2 regions of the Acidihalobacter yilgarnensis genome follow, and region 1 is predicted to be linked to the other one. Evidence: predicted binding sites of a transcription regulator. Region 1 holds the regulator's gene; the other holds the start of a gene.
The links. Region 1 encodes FliA, which starts transcription of late flagellar genes. Its sites were predicted from a motif close to GCTAAAGTTNNNNNNNNNNCNGCCGATA; they were not measured.
Positions count from the first base shown of each region.

Region 2: the regulator FliA is predicted to act here: its motif matches at 5,008-5,035, upstream of BI364_RS18390 (methyl-accepting chemotaxis protein).

Region 1 is NZ_CP017415.1:2,340,506-2,352,478, reverse strand. Features, by position in the region: gene flhA (flagellar biosynthesis protein FlhA) at 1-1,775, shown strand, start outside; gene flhF (flagellar biosynthesis protein FlhF) at 1,876-3,111, shown strand; gene BI364_RS11255 (MinD/ParA family protein) at 3,095-3,985, shown strand; gene BI364_RS11250 (RNA polymerase sigma factor FliA) at 3,988-4,713, shown strand; gene BI364_RS11245 (chemotaxis response regulator CheY) at 4,771-5,145, shown strand; gene BI364_RS11240 (protein phosphatase CheZ) at 5,170-5,949, shown strand; gene BI364_RS19315 (Hpt domain-containing protein) at 6,009-6,512, shown strand; gene BI364_RS11235 (chemotaxis protein CheA) at 6,476-8,092, shown strand; gene BI364_RS11230 (protein-glutamate methylesterase/protein-glutamine glutaminase) at 8,135-9,193, shown strand; gene BI364_RS11225 (flagellar motor protein) at 9,336-10,076, shown strand; gene motD (flagellar motor protein MotD) at 10,100-11,041, shown strand; gene BI364_RS11215 (ParA family protein) at 11,038-11,853, shown strand; gene BI364_RS11210 (chemotaxis protein CheW) at 11,846-11,973, shown strand, end outside.
Region 2 is NZ_CP017415.1:2,463,033-2,475,005, forward strand. Features, by position in the region: gene BI364_RS11770 (methyl-accepting chemotaxis protein) at 1-581, opposite strand, end outside; gene BI364_RS11775 (chemotaxis protein CheA) at 648-2,912, opposite strand; gene BI364_RS11780 (STAS domain-containing protein) at 2,909-3,238, opposite strand; gene BI364_RS11785 (response regulator) at 3,269-3,637, opposite strand; gene BI364_RS18390 (methyl-accepting chemotaxis protein) at 3,700-4,812, opposite strand; gene panC (pantoate--beta-alanine ligase) at 5,285-6,127, opposite strand; gene panB (3-methyl-2-oxobutanoate hydroxymethyltransferase) at 6,132-6,944, opposite strand; gene BI364_RS11805 (deoxynucleoside kinase) at 6,949-7,596, opposite strand; gene folK (2-amino-4-hydroxy-6-hydroxymethyldihydropteridine diphosphokinase) at 7,589-8,092, opposite strand; gene pcnB (polynucleotide adenylyltransferase PcnB) at 8,085-9,422, opposite strand; tRNA gene BI364_RS11820 (tRNA-Glu) at 9,523-9,598, shown strand; gene BI364_RS11825 (c-type cytochrome) at 9,739-10,200, opposite strand; gene BI364_RS11830 (RNA-binding S4 domain-containing protein) at 10,320-10,715, opposite strand; gene BI364_RS11835 (glutathione S-transferase family protein) at 10,761-11,435, shown strand; gene BI364_RS11840 (YcgN family cysteine cluster protein) at 11,481-11,921, opposite strand; gene BI364_RS11845 (hypothetical protein) at 11,930-11,973, opposite strand, start outside.

The sequences.
Region 1 (11,973 bases):
CCGCCGGTCACGTGATCGAGGCCTTCGGCGATTTTGTCGTGGGTGGCAATTATGCCGTCGGTCTGGTGGTCTTCACTATCCTGGTGGTAATCAACTTCGTGGTGGTGACCAAGGGTGCCGGGCGTGTCTCGGAAGTGAGCGCACGCTTTACCCTGGATGCCATGCCAGGCAAGCAGATGGCCATCGACGCGGACCTCAACGCTGGGTTGATCACTCAGGACGACGCGCGTACCCGGCGTGAGGAAGTGGTCCGTGAGGCGGATTTCTACGGCTCCATGGATGGCGCGAGCAAATTCGTCCGCGGTGATGCGATTGCCGGCATCATCATCCTGTTCGTCAATATCATCGGCGGCCTCGTGATCGGCATGGTCCAGCACGGGATGAGCCTGCAGTCGGCGACGCATAATTACGTTTTGTTGACCATCGGCGACGGCCTGGTGGCGCAAATCCCTTCGTTGCTGCTGTCGACGGCCACGGCGATTATCGTCACGCGTGTGTCCGCGGCCCAGGATATGGGCGAGCAGGTGATGTCGCAGCTGTTCGCGAACCCACGTGCGCTCTACATTACCGCCGGTGTTCTAGGTCTGCTCGGCCTGGTGCCTGGGATGCCGAATCTGGTCTTCCTCGGGTTGGCCAGCCTGTTGCTCGCGGGCGGCTATCTGATCACACGCAGTCGCACGGAGGCCGTGCAGGCCGAACAACGTCAGGCAGAGGCCGCCATCGGTGAGCCGCAGGTGCAGGAGTTGTCGTGGGACGACGTGGCGGCGGTGGATATCATCGGTCTGGAGGTCGGATATCGACTGATCCCGCTGGTAGACAAGGTTCAGGGCGGCGCCTTGATGGCCCGTATCAAGGGCGTGCGCCGCAAGCTCTCGCAGGAACTTGGCTTTCTGGTCCACCCGGTGCACATCCGTGACAATCTTGATCTGGGGCCGAATATCTATCGCATCAGCCTGATGGGCGTGCCCGTGGGCGAAGCCGAGGTCTACCCGGAACGCGAGCTTGCGATCAATCCCGGGCAGGTTTTTGGCGCGATCCAGGGGATCAACACGCGGGATCCGAGCTTCGGTCTTGAGGCCGTGTGGATCGAATTGGATAGCCGCGACCAGGCTCAGACCCTAGGCTATACGGTGGTGGACCCGTCAACGGTGATCGCGACCCACTTGAGTCAGATTCTACAGGCGCATGCGCAGGAACTGCTGGGACACGAGGAAGTCCAGCACTTGCTCGACAAACTCGGGCAAAGCGCACCCAAGCTGGTCGAGAACCTCACTCCCAAACCACTGGCGCTCGGTGTTGTGCTCAAGGTGCTGCAGAACCTGCTGGCGGAGGGTGTGCCAATCCGAGATTTGCGTACGATCGCCGAATCCATGGCGGAGCAGGCCACCAAGAGTCAAGATGCTGACGCATTGACGGCTGCGGCACGTGCCGCATTGGGCCGCTCGATCGTCCAGCAGATATACGGGCCGGCCGATGAACTCAAGCTGATGACACTTGATCCGACACTGGAACAGTTATTGCACAAATCCCTTCAGGGCGGCGGGCTCGGATTGGAGCCCGGCTTGGCCGAACAGGTTCGGCAGGCGGTTGCCCAGGCCGCCCAGCGACAGGAAATGGCAGGTGAACCCGCGGTACTGGTGGTATCCCCAGATCTGCGTCCCTGGTTGGCGAAATGGTTGAGACCCACGGTTCGCGGTTTGAATGTGCTGGCGTTTACAGAAATACCAGAGAACAAACGCCTGCGCGTCATTGCCACCCTGGGGGGCAACCATTGAATCCGGCGTATTGCGTAATAACGGATGCAGACCGCCGGGTGGCATCGATGAATTCGGGCGGGAAGCCCGTTGATGGACGATCCAACGAGGAATCGATGGTATGAAAATCAAGCGCTTTGTGGCGAGCGAGATGCGGCAGGCGATCCGTCTGGTGCGCGACGAGTTGGGCGCTGATGCGGTCATCCTGTCGAGCCGACGTGTCGACGGCGGGATCGAGCTGGTTGCGGCTGTTGATTTCGATGCCGAATGGGTAAATGGCGCGGCGCAGGAGACCGCGCCGATTACCACACCGGATGTGTCTCCACAGGTCCAGAGCGAGGTGGTGACAGCCAAACCCGAAGTCGGACCGACATCGATGCCGGTGGTCAGGCCGACATCCTCGGACGGACATGCCGATGCGCGTACCGTTGCGGCCCTGCAACGGGAGCTCGCTTCCATGCGTGGTTTGCTGGAAAACCAGCTGTCGCAGCTGACCTGGCGCGAATTTACGCGCGAACAGCCCCGGCGGGCCGAGGTCGTGCGACAGTTCGAGCGCATGGGGATGGACTCGGATTTGGCCCGCGAGCTGGCTGAAAGCGTCGGCCCGCTCCGCGATGAGCGCGAGGCTTGGCGTGATGGGCTCAAGGCACTCGGGCGGCGGCTGGCGGTTGGGAGCGACGAGATCGTCCAGAAAGGTGGCGTGGTCGCACTCGTTGGCCCGACCGGTGTTGGCAAGACCACGACACTGGCCAAGCTGGCGGCGCGATATCTCATCCGCCATGGGCGAGGGCAGGTAGCGCTGGTCAGCACTGACAGCTATAGAATTGGGGCGCAGGCGCAGTTGAGCACATTGGGACAACTGCTCGGTGTGCCGGTCTATCAGGCGGATGATGCCGAGGCGCTGACAAAAATCATTGCCGGGCAGACCGATAAGCGATTGATCCTAGTCGATACGCCGGGCATCGCGCCTAGGGACGCGCGACTGACGGTGGAGCTGCAGGCGCTTGCCTCAATTCCTGATATTCGTCTGTATCTGGTTGTCGCCGCGAATGCCGCGCGCGACGTATTGGGCGAGACGGTTCGCCGCTTCGGACGCGTACCGCTGAGTGGCGCGATACTCAGTAAATTCGATGAGGCCGAGGCTCTGGGTGCGTCGCTTTCGGCGCTTATCCGTGCGGGCCTGCCCTTGAGTTATCTGGGCACCGGACAGCGAGTGGCCGAAGACCTCGAGCCAGCTCGCGTGCAGCGTATCGTCAGTCAGGCATTGGCATTGGTCAAACGTCGTGAACGGGAACCGCTGCCTACTGGCGGGCGATGCAAACACAAGGGAAGCGATCGATATGCTTACGTCGGGTGACACTGTGGACCAAGCTGACGGGCTTAGGCGTGTGCGCGAACTGCGCCCGGTCAGGGTCATGGCGGTGGCCAGTGGCAAGGGCGGTGTCGGTAAGACCAACGTATCGGTCAATCTCGCGGTGGCGCTGGCTGGACGGGGCCGCGAAGTCATGCTCATGGACGCCGACCTTGGCCTAGCCAATGTGGACGTCATGCTGGGTCTGCAGCCGCGTGTGAATCTCTCTCATGTGATGAGTGGCGAGTGCACGCTCGATGAAATACTCGTCAGCGGGCCCCGCGGCATTCATGTGGTACCGGCCGCATCCGGGATTTCGCATATGGCCGATCTATCTCAAATCGAACATGCCGGATTGATCCGCGCCTTCAGCGAACTGAGTCTGCCACTGGATGTACTCATCGTGGATACGCCTGCCGGTATTTCGGCAGATGTGATCAGTTACACGCGGGCCGCCCAGGAGGTGATCGTGGTGGTTTGTGACGAACCAGCTTCGATGACGGATGCCTATGCGCTCATCAAGGTGCTCAGTCGGGAGCACCAGATCGGACGCTTCCACGTGCTGGCCAATCGCGTACGCGATGAGCAAGAAGGGAGCGCGCTTTATCGCAAGATGGCCGCGGTTTGCGGCCGTTTTCTCGATGTCACACTGCATTATCTAGGCGCAGTGCCGGAAGATCCTTTGCTACGCCAGGCAGTTCAGCGTCAAGGGGCGGTGGTTGAGCTCTACCCCGGCGGCCCGGCCGGTCGGGCATTCAAGAATTTGGCGGCAAAGGCCGATAACCTCCCCAGACTGACGGGTTCGCGCGGGCATCTGGAATTTTTCGTCGAACGATTGGTGCATGGGCCCGCCCCGGCGGACGTGCAGTGGGCCGACTGAATATGTACCCCGCGCGCGAGGCCGCTGATGTTGACCGCCTGGTGGCCGAGCATGCCCCGATGGTCAAACGGATTGCCTATCACCTGATCCACCGACTGCCGCCGAATGTGCAGCTCGACGATCTGGTGCAAACCGGGATCGTCGGTTTGATTGAGGCCGCTAAGCATTACAATGCCGGCCAGGGCGCGAGCTTCGAGACCTATGCGGGCATACGCGTGCGAGGGGCGATGCTCGATGAGGTGCGCCGCAATGATTGGGCGCCACGCTCGGTGCACCGCAAGGCGCGGGAAATTTCGGCCGCGCTGCGTGTTGTGGAGAACCGACTCGGACGAGCGGCACGAGCGATCGAGGTTGCCGCTGAGATGGAAGTGTCATTGGAGGAGTATCACCGTTTGCTACGTGACGCGACGGGCTATCAGGTCTTCAGCTTCGAGGAATCCTTCGGAGACGGCGATGGAGATGACGAGCGTGAGGGCGGACGAATCGGTGAAACGCGGGTGTCTGGGCCGCTGGACCATCTTTCCAACGATGACTTCAGGCAGGCGTTGGCAAGGACCATCAGTGCGCTACCCGAACGCGAGGCGCTGGTGTTGTCATTGTATTATGACGAGGAACTTAACCTGCGCGAGATCGGGGAAGTGCTGGGCGTGTCGGAATCGAGGGTGTCTCAGATCCACAGTCAGGCGCTGATACGGTTGCGTGCAAGGATGGTCGACTGGCGCACCTGAGGTGCCGCCGGGGTTAGGCAGATTGAATCTCAAGGAGTGTGTTTCGTGGATAAGAACATGCAGATTCTCATCGTGGACGACTTTTCCACGATGCGGCGCATCATCAAAAACCTGCTGCGAGAGCTAGGTTTCAATAATACGGCCGAGGCCGATGACGGTAGTACGGCCTTGCCATTATTGCAGTCGGGCAAGTTCGATTTCCTGGTAACGGACTGGAACATGCCGATCATGCCGGGTATCGAATTGCTCAAAGCGGTGCGTGCGGACCCCAAGCTGGCCAAGTTACCTGTTCTGATGGTGACGGCTGAGGCTAGGCGGGACCAGATCGTCGAAGCGGCACAGGCCGGCGTGAATGGTTATGTGGTCAAACCCTTTTCCGCAGAGACGCTCAAGGAAAAGATCGACAAAATTTTCGAGCGAATCGAAGGTTAAGGCGGATACGGGAGAGACGCGGGCGTGGATAAAAATGAGGACGGCAAGCAGGGCGTACCCACGGGGGACGATCGGTTGGTACTGGCGCGTCTGTTGGTGTCGGCACTGGAGGCGGGGGATGAAGGGCCCGTCAGCGATCTGTTGTCATCTCTCGGCGCACAGCAGGACCGGAGCCTTTTCAATGAGTTGGGTCGGCTGACGCGTGATCTGCATGAGGCGTTGAATAGCTTCAGACTGGATTCCCGCGTGGCTGAAATCACGCATGAGGAAATCCCCAACGCTAAAGAAAGGCTCAATTATGTCGTTACGCTGACGGAGCAGGCCGCGCATCGGACGCTAAACGCCATCGAAGACAGCATGCCGCGGTTGACCACATTGAGTCATCGTGCGGAATCTCTTTCGGAGGGGTGGGCGAAATTCAAACGCCGTGAATTGAGCGTGGAGGAATTTCGTGAGCTGGGAGGGTCCCTGGACGCCTTTCTGACGGAAGTTAAGGAGGAGGTTTCGACGGTTTCTTCGCAGCTTTCCGACGTGATGTTGGCGCAGGATTTTCAGGATCTTACCGGGCAGGTGATCCGCCGGGTGATCGAGCTGGTGCAGGAGGTCGAAGAAGGGCTGGTCGGTATCGTCAAGGTGGCGAGCGAGCGTCTGGTGAAGTTGGACGGCAAGCGACCTGCGGAAACCGTTCCGGAAGACGCCAGCAGCGGCAAGGGTTTCGGTCCTGCCGTCCCAGGCGTGGACAAGGCGGGTATCGTGAGCGGGCAGGATGAAGTTGATGACTTGCTCTCTAGCCTGGGTTTCTGAGTCGTGCTTAAAGCATATGCCCATGGATATTCCATACCCGGAAGGGCCCTGGAGACGACATGACGATCGGAGCTGATGACGAACTGCTGCAGGATTTCCTGGTTGAGGCCGGTGAAATTCTCGATGGCCTCGGCGGGCAATTGCTCGAGCTTGAGCAAAACCCGACGGATACGAACCTCCTCAATGCCATTTTTCGGGGTTTCCACACCATCAAAGGAGGAGCCGGATTCCTGGCGCTGACGCCGCTGGTCGACGTTTGCCACCACTCAGAGGATGTATTTAATCAACTGCGTCAGGGTGAGCGTACGGTGGATGGCGACTTGATGGACGTCATTCTGGCGGTGCTCGACGCACTGAATGTCATGTTCGACAATTTGCGCGGCGGGGTTGCGCCAGAGCCGGCCGAAGCTGAGCTGATGCGCCGTCTCGCCGATTTGGTCGCAGGGAAATCACCCGCGGTTGCTGCTCCGCCTTCTCCCCCCCCGCTCCCGCCCAGCCTGATGATACGGATGCCGCCTTCGAGGCCATGCTCAAAGCAGCGGATAGCGCAGAGTCTGGTGTAGTGCGTGAGGAAGTCACGGAGGTCGTGGAGTCTTCGACGTCTGGCAATGAAATATCCGACGATGAATTCGAGGCGTTGCTCGACCAGTTGCATGGACAGGGTAAGCACACCGGTGCGGTAAACGAATCTTCCACGCAGTCGGAAGGTGCTGCTTCGACCGGAGGGGAAGACATCAGCGAGGCAGAGTTCGAGGCGCTGCTGGATCAGCTTTATGGCAAGGGCGCTTCACCCGGTCCCGCAGAGGAGGCGCCAGCTGCGGAGCGGACGGTTGTCGTGCCGCCCGAGCCCGAGCCCGAGCCAACGATCGCAGCGACGCAGCCACCACAAAAAGATGTGCCGGCCCCAACCCAGGCCGCAGCCGCGCGCAGCGCGAATGGCCCTGCGTCGGCCACCGCCACCCCTGCGGCGGAGAGTACGGTGCGCGTTGACGTCAAGCGTCTCGACGACATCATGAATCTGGTGGGAGAGCTGGTACTGGTACGTAATCGATTGGTGACCCTGGGCGCACAAATCAAGGAAGAAAGCGTGGCGGGGGCCATCTCCAGCCTTGAGTTGGTCACCACGGACCTTCAGGTGGCTGTGATGCATACCCGTATGCAGCCCATCAAGAAGGTCTTCGGGCGATTCCCCCGCGTGGTACGTGATCTCGCCAAAAGTTTGAAGAAGGAGGTCAACCTCGAACTGCGTGGCGAGGACACCGAGCTCGACAAGAACCTCGTTGAGGCACTCGCCGATCCGTTGGTTCACCTAGTGCGCAATTCGGTGGATCACGGTATCGAGATGCCGGAGGATCGTCGTAAACAAGGCAAGCCCGTAATCGGCCACTTGGTTCTCTCGGCCGCGCAACAGGGCGATCATATCCTGCTGGTCATCGAGGATGATGGTAAAGGTATGGACGCGGCAGTCCTGCGCGCCAAGGCGATCGAAAAAGGCTTGATCGACGAAACGATGTCACAACGGATGACGGATACGGAGGCCTTTGACCTGATCTTCAGGCCGGGTTTCTCGACCAAGGAGCAGGTGTCGGACGTTTCCGGCCGAGGTGTCGGCATGGATGTGGTCAAGACGCGCATCGCCGGACTCAATGGTGCCATCGAGATCGATTCCGTCTTGGGGCGAGGCACCATCATCCGCATCCGCCTGCCGCTCACCTTGGCCATCGTGCCCACGCTGATGGTCAAAATTCGGCGGCGTCCTTTTGCCATTCCCTTGAGTTCGATCGGCGAAATTCTGGACATGGATCTCACGCAAACCAAGATTGTCGACAATCGAGAAGTCATTTTGGTGCGTGGCAAGGCCTTGCCACTGGTTAGACTCGGTGAATGGTTGCGTCTCAAGGGTGGGCACGGGCCGGCGGGCGTTGACCCACTCGGGCATGTCGTCGTCGCCCATGTAGATAACCGGCGTGTGGGCTATGTAGTGGACGAGCTGCTAGGTCAGGAAGAGGTTGTCATCAAGCCCTTGGGACCAGGATTACGTCACGTGCCCGGCTATGCTGGTGCCACCATTACCGGAGACGGTCATCTGGCGCTGATACTTGATTTGCCAGGGCTCATGCGTGCGAAGGGGTTGGCTGCCTGAGCCAATATTCACGCGCAGGGTTGCAGACATTAAGGATTGAGGATGAAAGTACGTGTGTTGGTGGTCGACGATTCTGCCTTTTTCAGGCGTGCCGTCAGGGGAATGCTGGAGTCCGACCCGGATATAGAAGTGGTGGCGGTTGCCACCAACGGGCGGGAAGCGGTCGCCTGTGTCGCCGAACACAAACCCGACATCGTGACGATGGACATCGAGATGCCGGTGATGGACGGCATTACCGCGGCTCGACACATCATGTCGAGCCACCCCAGGCCGATCTTGATGTTCTCATCGCTGACACATGAGGGCGCGAAGGCGACGCTGGATGCGCTGGATGCCGGTGCAGCCGATTTTCTCCCAAAGCAATTCGAAGAGATCGCGCGTGACCGAAGCGAGGTGGGACGAGTGCTCTGTCAGCGGGTCAAGGCATTGGCACGTCGTCGCTCGGCGCCGGTCGCACCACCGGCCGGTACGGCTTTTGGTCGGCCTGCCGCGCGCGCACCGATGCCGATCAGTCGGGTTGGCGCCAAGCTGCCACAATGCCGATTGGTGCTCATAGGCACTTCCACCGGCGGCCCCGTTGCGCTGCAGAAGGTATTGATGGCCCTACCGGCCAATTTCAGTCGACCGCTATTGCTGGTTCAGCATATGCCGGCAGCATTCACACCTGCATTTGCCGAGCGTCTCAATGGCTTGTGCGCTATTGAGGTTCAAGAAGCTAAGGATCAGACGACTTTGCGTCCGGGCGTCGCATTATTGGCCCCAGGCGGTATGCAGATGATACTCGAGGGCAGCCCGGGCGCGATGCGTGTGCGTATTGGTGAAAGTCCTCCGGAGCTGCATTACCGGCCTAGTGTGGATGTCACCTTCTCCAGTGCCGAGCGCATTAATCCAGGTGGCAATCTCGGCATTATCTTGACGGGCATGGGAGCCGATGGTCGGGAGGGTGCTCGGTTGATGAAGCGGAACGGATCGACGATCTGGTCCCAGGATCAGGCCAGTTCAACGGTTTATGGCATGCCGGCGGCGGTGGCCGAGGCGGGGTTGACGGATCGTGTTTTGGCCCTGGATGAATGCGGCAAGGCCCTGGTCGGCGCATTCTGACGGTACGTCGTTGGCCACGTTGTGGGTCAGCGGCTGATGAAGCACGGCACGCCGAGGTCGTGGATCACGAGATACAGGGAGCGGGGAGCTTGGTTTTGGTCTCCCGTGATGGTTTACGGCATTTGCCCAGAGGAAGTAGGTGATGGACATACTCAGCCTGCTGGGCATCTTGATCGCACTGGGTGCCGTAATCGGTGGCAATTATATCGAGGGGGGGCATATCGGCTCCCTCCTGCAGCTGACCGCCTTCATCATCGTGATGGGCGGGACGTTGGGTGCCGTGTTGCTGCAGAGCCCCCTGCCGGTCTTTTGGCGTGCGGTCAGGATGGGGCTGTGGGTCTTCAAGCCACCGTCGATCGAACCGGAGCGACAGATCGAATCGATTGTGGAATGGTGCCAGATCGCGCGCCGCGAGGGTCTGCTCGGGCTCGAAGGTGTCTCGGATGCGCTGGAGGAGCCGTTTGCTCGCAAGGGTTTGCAGATGCTGGTCGACGGTCGTGAGCCGGAGGCCATCCGCAGCGTGTTGGAGGTAGAGCTGGATGCGACGGAGGAGCAGCTGATGCATGCCGCGAAGGTTTACGAGGCAGCCGGTGGCTATGCCCCGACCGTGGGTATTTTGGGTGCGGTGATGGGATTGATCCATGTGATGGAAAATCTTGCCGATCCGACCAAGCTTGGTGCCGGTATCGCGGTGGCTTTCGTGGCGACGATCTATGGCGTTGGTGCGGCTAATTTGTTTTTGTTGCCCATCGCGAACAAGCTTAAATCCATTATCCACCGTCAGAGCAAGGTGCGCGAAATGACCATAGAGGGTCTTGCTGCCATTGCGGAAGGAGAGAACCCGCGCGCGATCGAGGCCAAGTTGCAGGGGTATGTGCAATGAATCGGGCATACGGAGGTTAGGCCATGGCGCGTCGATCACGGAAAAAAGCGGTTGAACATGAAAACCTGGAGCGCTGGTTAGTTTCCTATGCGGATTTCATCACCTTGTTGTTTGCTTTTTTTGTGGTCATGTACGCGATTTCGTCGGTGAATGTAGGCAAATATCGAGTGTTGTCGGAGTCCCTGGTCGCCGCCTTCCACAGCGTGCCCCGTTCGCTCGACCCGATCCAGGAGGGCAAGGTGGTGGCCTCAGGTCCACCGGCAACGACGCCGCTGCAAAATTTTCCGGCACCGGTCGAGATGCAGAATCTTCCGCAATCGATGATGCCCAAGCCATTACTACCTGCGCGACAGGCGGCTGCGCTGCGTTCGGCGCAGGCGCCGGACGACCAACTCGCCACCACCGAGGCTGCGATTCGTGCCATGGGTGACGAAATTCAGCGTCGTTTGGGTAATCTGGTCAAGCAGAATCTTGTATCGGTAAATGTCCATCGATTGTGGATCGATATCAAAATCAACACGGACTTTCTGTTTTCGAGCGGCAGTATCCGTCTGGCGCCAACGGCGACGCAGATTATCCAGGAAGTGGCGAAGGCACTCGCACCCTTGCCGAATCGGATTCAGGTTGAGGGTTTTACGGACGATATACCTATACATAGCGTCGAATTTCCCTCCAATTGGGAATTATCGGCGGCGCGCGCCGCTTCGGTGGTGCGTTTAATGGCGGAATTTGGCGTTGGACCACAGCGTATGGCTGCGGTCGGGTACGGGCAATACAAGCCGATTGCAAGCAATGCGACGGCGGCCGGGCGAAGTCAGAATCGGCGGGTGGATCTGGTGGTACTGGCTGCGAGCAAGGCGTTGGAGCAGGCCGGTACTGGCTCTCCTGCACTTTTTCAGAGGCCGGGTGCTGACATGACGGATAGCGCAGGAAAGACCGCTGGTGTTGGGGGAAATCGATCATGAACATCGTGGCGGTGGCTAATCAAAAAGGTGGTGTGGGCAAGACGACCACGACGGTTAGTCTGGGGGGGCTTCTCGCGCGTGCCGGCGAGCGTGTATTGCTGCTCGATCTTGACCCGCATGGCTCACTGACAAGTTATTTCGGATATAACCCGGAAGGTTCCGATAGTGGCCTTTACACCTTGTTTCAACGCCGCGCCCAAGGGCAGGCACTCAATCCGTTGCCGCTTGCCGTAGAGACATCGGTCGAAGGGATGTCGTTGCTTTGCGCCAGCACGGCTATGGCGACATTGGATCGGCAGTTGGGCGGGCGGGAGGGTATGGGCTTGGTGGTGGCTGAATCGCTCGCCATGCTGCGTGCCCACTACTCCTGGGTATTGATGGATTGTCCGCCGATGCTCGGTGTGCTTATGGTCAATGCATTGGCGGCCTGTCAGCACCTGCTGGTGCCGGTGCAGACAGAATTTCTGGCCCTCAAGGGTTTGGAGCGTATGTTGCGGACGGTCAGCATGGTGCAGCGCTCGCGTACTCGCGCCTTGGATGTCACCCTGGTGCCGACCCTGTTTGACCGCCGCACGCGCGCCTCGATCGAAACACTCCGCCAGTTGCGCGGTGATCATCCGGATGAGATATGGCCCGGCGTGATACCGGTGGATACGCAGTTTCGTGAAGCCAGCCGCGCCGGACAGCCGCTGACCACGATGAAGCCGTCTTCGCGGGGCAGCAAGGCTTATGCGCAGTTGCTGGACTGGCTGCTGGAGCAGACCCCGCTGGGTGGCAATATTCATTCTTTGCGCGAGGCGATCCGTGGATAAGACGCAAGCCAAAGTTGGAGCGCTTTTCACCCAGGAATTGGCTCTAAGTGCTTACCTGGATGGGTTGCTCAATCCTTCTGCAGAGGTAGCAGTGGCGCCTGCGCCCGTGGCCGAGCTGGT
Region 2 (11,973 bases), 120 kb from region 1:
CTGATCGCCATGATCCGGGACTCGTGATAAACCGCGTTCGCCTGCTGATACGAGTGATCGAGGTGCTGCTGTTGCAGGACCGTCAGCTGGTTGAGACTCGTACGCAAGGTGTCGACGAGCGGTAGGCCTTGGCTGGAAAAATGGCTCGCCGCTTGTGCGACTTCACCCGTCTTCATCAATCGGAGGGCTTCTGCCTTGATAACGCCGAGCCTATCGAGATGCTGACGTATCAAGGCCAGCATCTCCCGCCCCGGAGGCGATTTCAAAAGTTCATCGAGCTGGCCTAGACGCTTTCCTATTTGCGTTTCGTGAACTCCCAAGCGCGCCGTTAATTGCTCCTGCTGTGTCGCGTCAGTCGACAGCAGCACGCCCTGAAAATCGGCTTCGTCCTCCAGGATTTCGTCCTTAACCTGCATCACGAGTTTGGCCTTGACCCAGTCGTGCTGGGCAATCCGATCCGTCCCCTGCTTGATCATGGACATCTCGCGCACCCCCATGCCCGCAACGATCACGAGCAAGGCCAGCAGCACCCCGAAACCGATGCCCAATCGGACACCTATTTTCAAATTCCTGAATGACATAGTCCCCTCGCTTGCATGTCGCAATATTGGATTATTACCCCGTCCTGGCTGGGTTCTCCGACTACCTTAGCCACGTACCATTTCCCCACCGGGTGTCGATTCACGCCGCAACCCAGGTCCCTCGTCTCTCTGCGTCGCCAGTTGGCTCAAGCCCGCCACATCGAAAATCAAAGCGAGTTCCCCACTCCCCAGAATCGTCGAGCCACTGATGCCCTTGAGGTGTTCGAACAAATCCCCCAGTGGCTTGATCACCGTCTGCAATTCACCCAGCAGGTCATCGACCACCAATCCGAACCGCCGACCACCGGCCTGGACCACAACCAGGCTTTCACGACCATGATCGCGAGAAGTCAGGCCGAAGAAATCCGCGATACGAAGATAAGGAATTACCTCGTCGCGTACTCGTACATAGGCGCCATGGGCCGAGCGCTGTTCGACCCGTTCGAGGTCGATACACTCGACCACGATGTCCAGCGGCAAGACAAATTTCGAATCGCCCACACCAAGCAAGAAACCATCAATGATCGCGAGCGTGAGCGGTAGTCTCAAACGAACGGAAGTGCCGCCATCGAGTGCACTGTCGATATCGATGCTACCGCGCAAGCCTTCGACTGTTTTTTTGACGACATCCATGCCAACTCCCCGTCCGGATAGATTGCTCACCTGTTCAGCGGTGGAAAATCCGGGCTCGAAAATCAGCTGATACAACGCATGCGTCGACAATATCTCGTCTTCCGTAATCAACCCACGCGCGAGTGCCTTATTCCGGATACGTGCTGGATCCAGACCTGCCCCGTCGTCGCTCACCTCGATCACCACGCTACCTGAATCGTGAAATGCGGCCAGCCGGATCGTGCCCTTCTCGGGCTTGCTCCGCGCCAGTCTGACATCGGGCATTTCGATTCCATGGTCAATGGCATTGCGCACCATATGCGTCAGGGGATCGGCGATTTTTTCCACCATGGTGCGATCAAGTTCGGTATCGCCACCCTCGATCTGCAGCGCAACCTCTTTACCCAACTCATGAGCTGTATCGCGCACAATGCGATGAAACCGCGCGAACGTTTCACCGATTTCGACCATGCGCAGACGCAACGTACCTTCGCGAATCAGCTCGACGAGACGCCCAACCTCCACCGATGCTTGTTGTTGAGGCGAGTCGGGATTGACCGCGCTGAGGGAGCGTACCGCAGAACTTGCGATCACCAGTTCGCCCACCAGATCGATGAGGGCGTCCAGCTTGTCGGCCTGGACTCTGACCGAACGCGTCTCGCGAGCCTTGACCTCCTTAATTTTGTGTTGCTTGGCCAATGCCGCCTCAACGATGGGCGATTGCACGGCACCCTGTTCGACCAAAATATACCCTAATGGCTCTGGGTCTTCGGCCGTCGCTTGGGCGGATAGGGCCTCGGTCAACTCGCGCTCGGTCACGGTGCCGACTTTGACCAAAATCTCGCCGAGCCGAAGATCGTCCTCCGGCAGCGACTGGAGTAACGCTAGAAACTCGTCAGCCTTGCTCGCCGTAGGCAGAATGCGAAGTTCGCAATCCTCCCTGACGAACTCGAAGACATCCTCCAGTGTCTGCTTACTGACTTCCCCCCGAAAATGAATCTCAAAACCCAGATAACAACACTCCGGATCATAATCGCCTTCCGGAATTCGGTCGGGCAGCACCTCGACGCCCACCAGCTGGCCCAGCGATTTCAGATAGCGGATGAAGGACAGCGGATCCATGCCATTACGGAAGGTTTCATCGCCAAATCGCAGTGACAGATGCCAACCCTCGGGATCCGGCGCGCGGGTCCAGGATTGAATCGCCGATTCGACCGCATCGCCGGCAGCAATCAACTCATGCCGTCCGGCCTGGGTTTGAGGTGCGGCCTCGGGTGACTCTGCGCGCTGTACGGACACGACATCTTCTGGTGTCGCGACCGACTCACCACCATGCAAAGCCGTCACCAGCTCGCGTCCTTGTGCTTGCCGTGCCTCGTCCAAGGCACGGGATTCCGCTGCACAGTCCACAAGTATGCCGAGATGGTCCGTACACCTGATCAGTAAGCTGATCCAGGGGGGAGAAAGTGCAAGGGTGCCGTCGCGGGCCCGGTCCAACACGCTTTCCATCTCATGTCCGAAGGCGACCACTTCGTCGAGACCGAACAGCCCGGCTGAGCCTTTAACCGTGTGCGCCGCACGGAACAGCGCATTGACGTCCTCGGGATCGGCTTCCGCCTCCTCAAGCCGAAGCAGAATGGCCTCCATCTGGATCAGCAGATCGCGTGCTTCCTCCAGAAAGGTTGCAAGCGCCCCGCCCCAATCGAAGCCATCGTTCATCGCCTGCCTCCGACTGGCCGGAGGACCAGCGGATCACCGAAAAAACGCTCCAGCTGGCACAACTCGATCGCCTCAATAACGCATGGGCTGTGCTGTGATAACTGAAGCGATTTGCCGCCGCGTTCCGCCTCGCGCTTGCCGGCCATCAGCAGCTGCAGGCCGGCACCGTCGATATTGTCCACGGCAGATAGATCCAGGACGAGGCCATCGGCCTCATCGAGACCTTGCGACACCCGCGCATAAACCTCGGCGACGCCGTAAATATCGAGATCGCCGGTCAATGACAACTGAACGGTGTTTCCCGTGCGCGTCTCGATAATTTCCATGCATCCCCCCAGGTATATATGCGCCGTTGCTCAGGGCCCGACCAGCTTGGATACGGCTGCCAGCATCTGTGCCGGCTGGAATGGTTTAACCATCCAGGCCTTGGCGCCGGCTGCACGCCCCTCCTCCTTTTTCGCATCCTGCCCTTCCGTGGTCAGCATAATGACCGGCACGAAGCGATATTCGGGGCGCTGCTTGAGCTGCTTGACGAAGGTAATACCGTCCATGCGTGGCATATTCACGTCGCTGATAACCAGCTGGACCTTTTTACCCTCAAGCTTGGTCAGTGCCTCCTGGCCATCACCTGCTTCCATGACCTCGTATCCCGCTCCCGTCAGTGCCATTTTCACGACCTGACGCAGCGAAGCGGAGTCATCCACAATCATCACCGTCTTAGGCATTCCATCGCTCCCGACCCGTCATTAATTAATCATCAATTATTAAATTCGTCCGCCACACTCACTCAGAAGAAAGTGACGTCACCTGTATCGACATGCGCGCCCTGATCGCCTCGATGATTGCGGCGCTGTTCGTCAGTGGTATAGCTACGCTCCACCTCAGCCAGCCATTGCTCAATCACGACACGCACATCCGCAGTCCCTGGTGCGTACTGGTCGAGCAAGCCGCCCAAGCTATTCAAGCTCGATTCCGCGTGCTCAAGAATTTGGCTCACGCGGTCCTGAAACTGCAATGAAACCAGCATCTGTGCGACATCCATGCGAATGCCATCGTTTTCCCGATGCACCACCTCAGCCGAGGTCCGCGTTTGTTCTGCGAATTGACGGAAACGCGTGAGCACTGCATTAACTGCCGTATCGGCGGCCGTCATCGCTTCCTGATCAGCCTCGCCCGATGCCGCAGCCGAGCTGCCGATACCTGCCAACGAGTCGGTAATACTCTGAATCTTCTCTGCCATACGGCGCACCGTGTTGGTCGACAACCCCGACAATTTGCGCACTTCCTCCGCAACCACGGCGAATCCACGGCCCTGTTCACCCGCCCGCGCCGCTTCGATTGCCGCATTCAATGCCAGCAGATTGGTGCGCGAGGCAATAACCTCGACTTCACCAGTCATGCCGCGCAAGGCCTCTGCGTAAGCGTCCAGTCCCTCCAGCGCCTGTGCCAGCGAACGCCTGCGCTCTCCGGTCGCCTCCAAGGTACTCAATACGGATTTGAGATCGGACTCGTTACGCTCGAAGTCGCTGTGCGCGCCCGCGGGCGCGCCAACCGGTTCCGCGCTCACGATCGATGCCGCGGTCTGTACCGCCTGATCCAGACGCCCCTGCAGGCTGTCGAATTGACCGACCAGGGCGTTAATCCCCTCTTCAGTCTGGGCTTTGGCTGTATCGATCTGGCGGGCCACAATCTGTAATGCTTGAGCGATGGCCAAGGCATCGGATTCTCGGTTGGTAACCAAGTGATCCCCCCCCTCCTCGGACTTCGGTTTTGAGGGCCGCACTTCGGGCGCCAATGGTGCAGCGGGCATTCCGCGCGCACGCCAGATCCAGATCAACGTCATCAATACGGCGACACCGAGGGTAAGCGAACGGGGCTCTCCCCATACCAGCAATGCCACAATCGCCCCTCCCCATGGGAGGACCGTGCCTCCGGCCCAAATTCCATTACCCATCGATTCGCTCGTCATGTGGGTATCGCCCATCCTTCCGTATACCGCCGGCGATTAGCCGGGGCTGGTTATCAGTATTGTGGTAAGCCTGGCGCTACGGGTATATCAAACGCTATCGCGGCCCATACAACGCTTTTATCCTTATATCGTCACCTGCCAGGAATAGTTGAACACCATCCGAACAGATTGAGCTTAGTCAATCCTTGACCAAAACCCAGCAACAGCCTTCAACTCAGGCGCTTACAACTATCCGGTCACGGCTTCTTCGACAAGAAATTCTTATGAATGTTTCCGCCTTCACATTTTTGTCACAATTCGACACGCATGGCGTGGACATCGCGGGTGGAACGATGAGGCACATCAAGTCACCCGACGGCGGCGCCCACCGGGTAGTGGCTACACAGGGGTGTAACTAACTGAGCTAGACGACTGGGAGACAGTCAATCAGGCGCACACCGCCCAGCCAGGCAGCGGCAAGAATGACCAAGGGCGCAGCACCGGCACTGCCAGAAGACAGGTCTTCTGCGTGGCGAATGGCCACGTATTCGACCTTGAAACCCGCTCGGTTTAAGGCATCGGTGGCGGCACGCTCGATGGTTTCGATTGCGCCGCCACGCCGCAATAGCGTCTCGGCACGGCCCAAGCTCTGATACAGTATCGCCCCGCGCCGCCGAGCTTCTTCGTCAAGGCGCGCATTGCGCGAACTCAGTGCCAGGCCATCCTCCGCCCTAACGACGGGCACACCGTGAATACGGACCGGGATGTCTAGATCGGCAGCCATCCGACGCACCAGTAACAACTGCTGGTAGTCCTTCTCTCCGAATACAGCCTCGTCCGGTTGCACTAGGTTGAAGAGCTTGCACACGATGGTAGCCACGCCAGTAAAGTGTCCTGGTCTGCGCTCCCCCTCCAGGATATCACCCAAGCCTGGCACGCTGACGCGGGTAGCAAGCGCCAGCCCACCCGGGTATAGCGTTTCCGCATCTGGCGAGAACAGCAAATCGACACCATCGCGTACCAGAATGGCCCGATCCGCCTCTAGCGTGCGCGGGTAACTATTCAGATCCTCGGGGCGGTCGAATTGCAGCGGATTGACAAAGATGCTCACGACCACGCGATCTGCCCGTTGTCGAGCCTCGCGGATCAATGCACGATGACCGTCGTGCAAATTGCCCATCGTCGGTACTAGCGCAACGCGCTCGCCCTGCAGACGCCACCCACGCACGATGCTGCGGAGTTCCAGAGGTCTTCCCGTCTCGCGCATGGGCTCAGAAACCGTGTTCGGGAGCCGGGAAGCGCCCCTCACGCACCGCCTCAACGTAAGCGCGCAAGGCATCCCCCACTCCCTCGTGACCCGGCATAAAATTCCGGCTGAAGCGCGGGGGCGTTCCGGGCGTGATGCCCAAAACATCGTGCAGAACCAATATCTGGCCATCACAGGCCGAGCCAGCACCGATACCGATCACCGGGATATCTACCATTTCAGTGATTTCGGCCGCCAGACTCGCTGGCACACATTCGAGCAACAATAACTCAGCTCCCGCAGCCGCCAATGTACGGGCATCTCGACGCAGGGCCTCTGCCGTTGCGGCATCGCGCCCCTGCACCCGATATCCTCCGAGCTTGTGCACAAACTGAGGGCGTAGTCCCAGATGAGCGCAGACTGGCACACCGTGTCCGCTCAACTGTTCGACGACGGCCACTTGGTCGGCACCACCCTCAAGCTTGACCATCTCCGCGCCCCCCTCTTGCATCAATCGAGCGGCGTTGCGCAAGGCACTGGCGGGATCGGTGAAGCTCATGAATGGCATATCGGCCATCAACAAGGCATGCCGCCGACCCACCGCGGCCATTCGCGTGTGGTACACCATGTCATCCATGGTTACGGAAACCGTGCTTTCGCGGCCTTGCACCACCATCCCAAGAGAATCGCCGACCAAAATCACATCGACACCCGCATCATCAACCAGGCGGGCAAAGCCGGCATCGTACGCCGTCAGACAGGCAATTTTGCGGCCTTCACGCCGGGCACGCCGGAGGTCGGTGACCGTCACGCGCTTTTGTTCGTTCTGTACACTCATGGCATCACATCGTAAAAGGCAAGGGGTTGAAGAAACGGCGCCCGCTGGGTGGTGTGCGAATTTCATCGACCAAGGCCTGATAATCGCGCTCGTTGCGCACGATATCGATCTCGCTGGCATTGACAATCAATAGCGGTGCGCCATTGTAATGGTAGAAAAAATCGGCATAACGTGCGCATAAGCGCGTCAAATAGGCCGGGTCGATCAGGCGTTCGTAACTGCGGTCACGCTGCTCGATCCGGCGCAACAGTACGTCTACAGGCGCTTGCAGATACACCACCAAATCTGGACGCGGGGCATCCAATACCAGCTGGGTATAGACCTCCTCGTACAGCGCCAGCTCATCCTCATCGAGCGTTACCTCGGCAAACAGACGATCCTTATCAAGCAAGAAGTCCGCAATCCGTGTCGAGCTAAAGAGGTCGTTCTGGCGCATGGCTCGCATCTGGCGTACCCGTGTCAGCAAAAAACTGAGCTGCGCCGGCAGTGCTGCCCGCCGCGGATCCTCGTAAAAACGCTCCAGGAAAGGGTTTTCTTCTGGCTGCTCCAGCAACAACGAGGCCTCGAAGTCCTCGGACAGCCGTCGCGCAAGTGTCGTTTTACCCACTCCGATCGGGCCTTCGATGGCGATGAAACCCGGCAGTTCAACCATCAGAACGATCCAAAGGCAAGAGCCCCCTAGAAGGACAGCACGCGATCAACGCATCCAGCGATCCGAGACCCGGAATCACCAGCCACGGTGCAATTTCGGCGAGAGGATACAGGACAAAGTCCCGTTCATGCATGCCCGGATGCGGCAGTGTCAGACGCGGTATGGCCAGCGTTCGGTCGCCATGAAGCAGGAGATCGAGATCCAAGGTGCGTGGCCCCCAATGCTCGCCGGACCTTACCCGCCCCTGATCGGCCTCAATGGCTTGAAGCGCATCCAGCAGATCGAGAGGCGCCAAAGCCGTGTCCAATCGGGCTACCGCATTGATAAAATCGGGCTGGTCCTGCGGTCCTATCGGCGGATTGATGTAGAGGCACGAACGCTGCAGCAATCGCGTCTGTGGTATGGCATCAAGCGCCATGATCGCACGTTCGATCTGGGACTTCGGGTCATCCAGGTTACTGCCCAGGGCCACGTAGGCCGGACAGCACTCAGGCATCGGTAGGCTTGGCCTTACGCACGCGGCGATTACGACGCCGACGGCGCCCCGCCTCGGGACGCGCTGTCGCAGCGGCGACCTCGAGTAACTGCTGCTGACCTTCCGCGTCGCTTTCCTGCAGGCGCGTCCACCAATCACTCAGTTCCACATCGATTTCGCCGACCCTCGCCCGCAGACACAGGAAATCGTAGGCCGCCCGGAACCGAGGATGAGCCATCAGGCGCATCGGGCGTTTGCCCTGTCTTTGTGCGAACCGAGGTTGCTGCGTCCAAATCTCACGCATCGGCAGACTAAAGCGCTTGGGCAGGCTGATACGGCGCGTCTGCTCAGCGCTAATCTCCGCTGCCGCGATCTGCAGGGCCGGTATCTCGCCCAACTCATCACTGTTCAAGTCCCGTACACGCTGGCGTACCGGCTCCCACAATAGGGCCGCAAATAGGAAGGCCGGCGTCACCGGCTTGCCTTCGGCCACTCTACGGTCCGTATTTTCCAAGGCCTGACGCAAAAAAGTCAGCGGAAAACCGTCGATTTCGGTCGCCAAGGCCGCCTCGGTTGCCGGGAAAAGCACCCCGAACAAGCCATAGTGCCGCATCAGTTCGAAGGACTGCACGGCCGCCCCACCCTGAAACAACTTGAGGACTTCATCGAACAACCTCGCGGGCGCAACATCCGCCAGCAAGGGCGCCAGTTCAAACAACGGCGCCTCGCTTTCTGCCTCGATCCGAAACCCCAGCTTCGCGGCGAAACGTACCGCGCGAAGCATGCGCACGGGGTCCTCGCGGTAGCGCACCTGCGGGTCGCCTATCAGACGCAACAGACCCTCGCGGATATCGCCCATCCCCCCCGCATGATCCACCACGGAAAAATCGCGAATATCGTAATACAGGGCGTTAATGGTGAAATCGCGGCGCCAGGCATCCTGCTCGAACGTCCCGTATACATTGTCGCGCAAGATCCGCCCTTCCTCGCTCAGCTCCGCATCACCGTCGCTCTCCGCGATCTCGTGCGGTGCCCGAAAGGTGGCAACCTCGATGATTTCACGTCCGTAGCGAACATGTGCCAACCGAAAACGACGGCCAATCAGTCGACAGTTACGAAACAACGACTGCAACTCCTCCGGCCGCGCGTTGGTCGCAATATCAAAATCCTTCGGCTCCCGGCCGAGCAACAGATCGCGCACCCCACCGCCCACGAGGTAGGCTTCATAACCGGCATCCTTGAGACGATAAAGAACCTTCAGCGCGTTTGGGCTAATCCGGGCGCGGGAGATGATGTGCTCGGCGCGAGGAATGATGGCGGGGATGGATGCGGGGATGGATGGTGAATTCAAGCTGGATGCAGGCTCACGATGTGGGTGGGGAAGAATGCTTCTTGAGAAAATCCAATTCGCCAGTATAATACCAGCCTTTCCGCGCAGCTGCAGTCTTCCAGCTCCCATCGTCTAGCGGTCTAGGACGTCGCCCTCTCACGGCGAAAACCGGGGTTCGAGTCCCCGTGGGAGCACCATCCCCGCAACAAACCCGTATTTGGATAGACCCGCACTCTGAAGCGGGAATCCGGGTGACTGCCCGCCTATAGCAAAATCCAATACTCGACACACGAATCCCATGCCGGGAACCAGCATGGGATTCGTTGATTCGCTGCGTTTATTTCGGTTTGCCGCCCATGTCGATGGGTTTGCCCTGTGACAGCGAGGTCAGATAGGCAACTAAAGAGCGCATGGTCTTGCTGCCATACGCGGGCGGTTTGCCACCGAGGCCGCCGGCCACACAGCCGCGGATCTGGTCCTCGATCGTAATCACCTTGCCAGCACGCGGGCTGTAGCGGGGGAAAATAGCTGCGGCATTGGAAAGACTCGGGAATTTATGACCGTTTGGCGTCACCGTCGGCCCCATGCCGGCAGCCTTATGACAGGATTCACAGGTCGTACCACGCCCGCCGAAGGTGTCGTGAATGAAGATATGCTTGCCATCGGCGATAGCTTGAGCCAATGGGCTTGGGGCGGCATGCGCGCCGACCATTGCACCGAAACCAAGCATTGCAACTGTCAGTGCGACGACTTTTATGCGCTTACCGGCTCCATTTGCTGCTGTAGACACTCGGGACATGCCGCTTTCTCCTTATGGTGGGTTTGCTTCGAATGCAGGGTCCGCTTACAGATCACCTCGAACCAATGGAATGTGACCGCAATCACCCGCAATCGTTCCACTCCGACAAAGCGGAATAATCAATCCAACCCGCGCAGCTCGCGAATACGCCTGCGCGCTCGCTTATCCGGGCGTTGTGCCGGGGCGAGCGCCCCGGCATGTTCCAATCGCCGCATCTCCGCATAGCGCTCACGCGCCTGTCGCTCCCCCTCGCCCTCGGCGTAAAGCCCTTGCGCCTGCGAAGCTGGCCCCCGCCGTTCGCTGAGCAGCAGCACCTCGACGACATAGCGTTCCTCACCACGCACGATCTCGAGTTTATCGCCGAGCCGCACCCCGCGAGATGGCTTTACGCGCGCGCCGTTGAGATGTACCTTGCCACCGTTGACTGCGGATGCGGCAAGGCTGCGTGTCTTGAAAAAACGCGCAGCCCACAACCACTTGTCGATCCGCAACGCCTCTCCCTGAGACGACTGCATCAGCTGCAGTCCTCCGAAATGCCACACACCACCGCGGAGATGCTCATGCCTCTGGAATTGATCAGTTTCAAACTATGCCCCTTCGTGCAACGCAGCGTGGTCACACTCCTGTACAAACAGGTACCCTTCGAGATTACCTACATCGACCTGGCCGCGCCACCGGACTGGTTTCTCGAAATATCGCCCCTCGGCAAGGTGCCGGCCCTGCGCCTTGACGATGGCAACGCATTGTTCGAATCGGCGATCATCAACGAATATATTGACGACATTACGCCACCCGCACTGCATCCGTCTGACCCGCTGGTCAGGGCTCGAAACCGCAGCTGGATCCAATTTGGCGAACAGTGCATCGTCGATCAATATCAGCTGACCGTCGCCAAAAACGAGGACGATTTCGAAGCGGTGCGCACCCGAGCACAGAGCAACCTGGCCAAGGTCGAGGCGATATTGGGTAACGGCCCCTGGTTCAACGGCACCGTTTTTTCGCTGGTCGACGCAGCCTACGCACCGATATTCATGCGTTATGCACTGATCAAGCCGATGGACGATGTCATGCCAGAAGCCGACTACCCACGACTGAATGCCTGGGCCGAAGCATTGCTCGCACTACCCGCCGTACGGCAATCGGTAGTCGGGGATTTCGACACCTTGCTCGCCGCCTACATCCGCAAAAACAGTCCTTATGCCGCTGAACGCCTGATTGCCGCCGTGGCTGCCTGAACGCCCCGATATCCATGCGTACTGTACTGCACGCATGGATATCGATCAGCGTAACCATTCCACGATGTGCTCCTCCAGGTCATCCACGTAGCGCTCGCTGACGCAACGTCCGCGCACTGAAACGCCGGCACGATGTACAGCCTCGTGATCGCCGCAAACCAAGTGATGCCATTCAGGCAGATCCTGCCCTGACGCCAGCCGTCGATAACCGCAGGTCGACGGCAACCATTCGAAGCTCTCGATGTCTTTGGTGGTCAACTGGATGCAATCCGGCACTTGGCTGCGCCGACGCGGGTAGTCTTTGCACTGGCACGATTGGAGATTGAGGAGATGGCAGGCCACGTCGGTAAAAAAAAGCTCGCCACTATCCTCGTCCTGCAGCTTGTGCAGACAGCATCGGCCACACCCGTCACAAACGGCTTCCCATTCCTCCTGATCCATTTCCGCCAAGGACGTATCGCGCCAAAAACCGGGTCGTAAAGCCATGTTTCGCCTCAATTCCCCTGAACCATGCCCATACCATCGATACGCGTGCGCA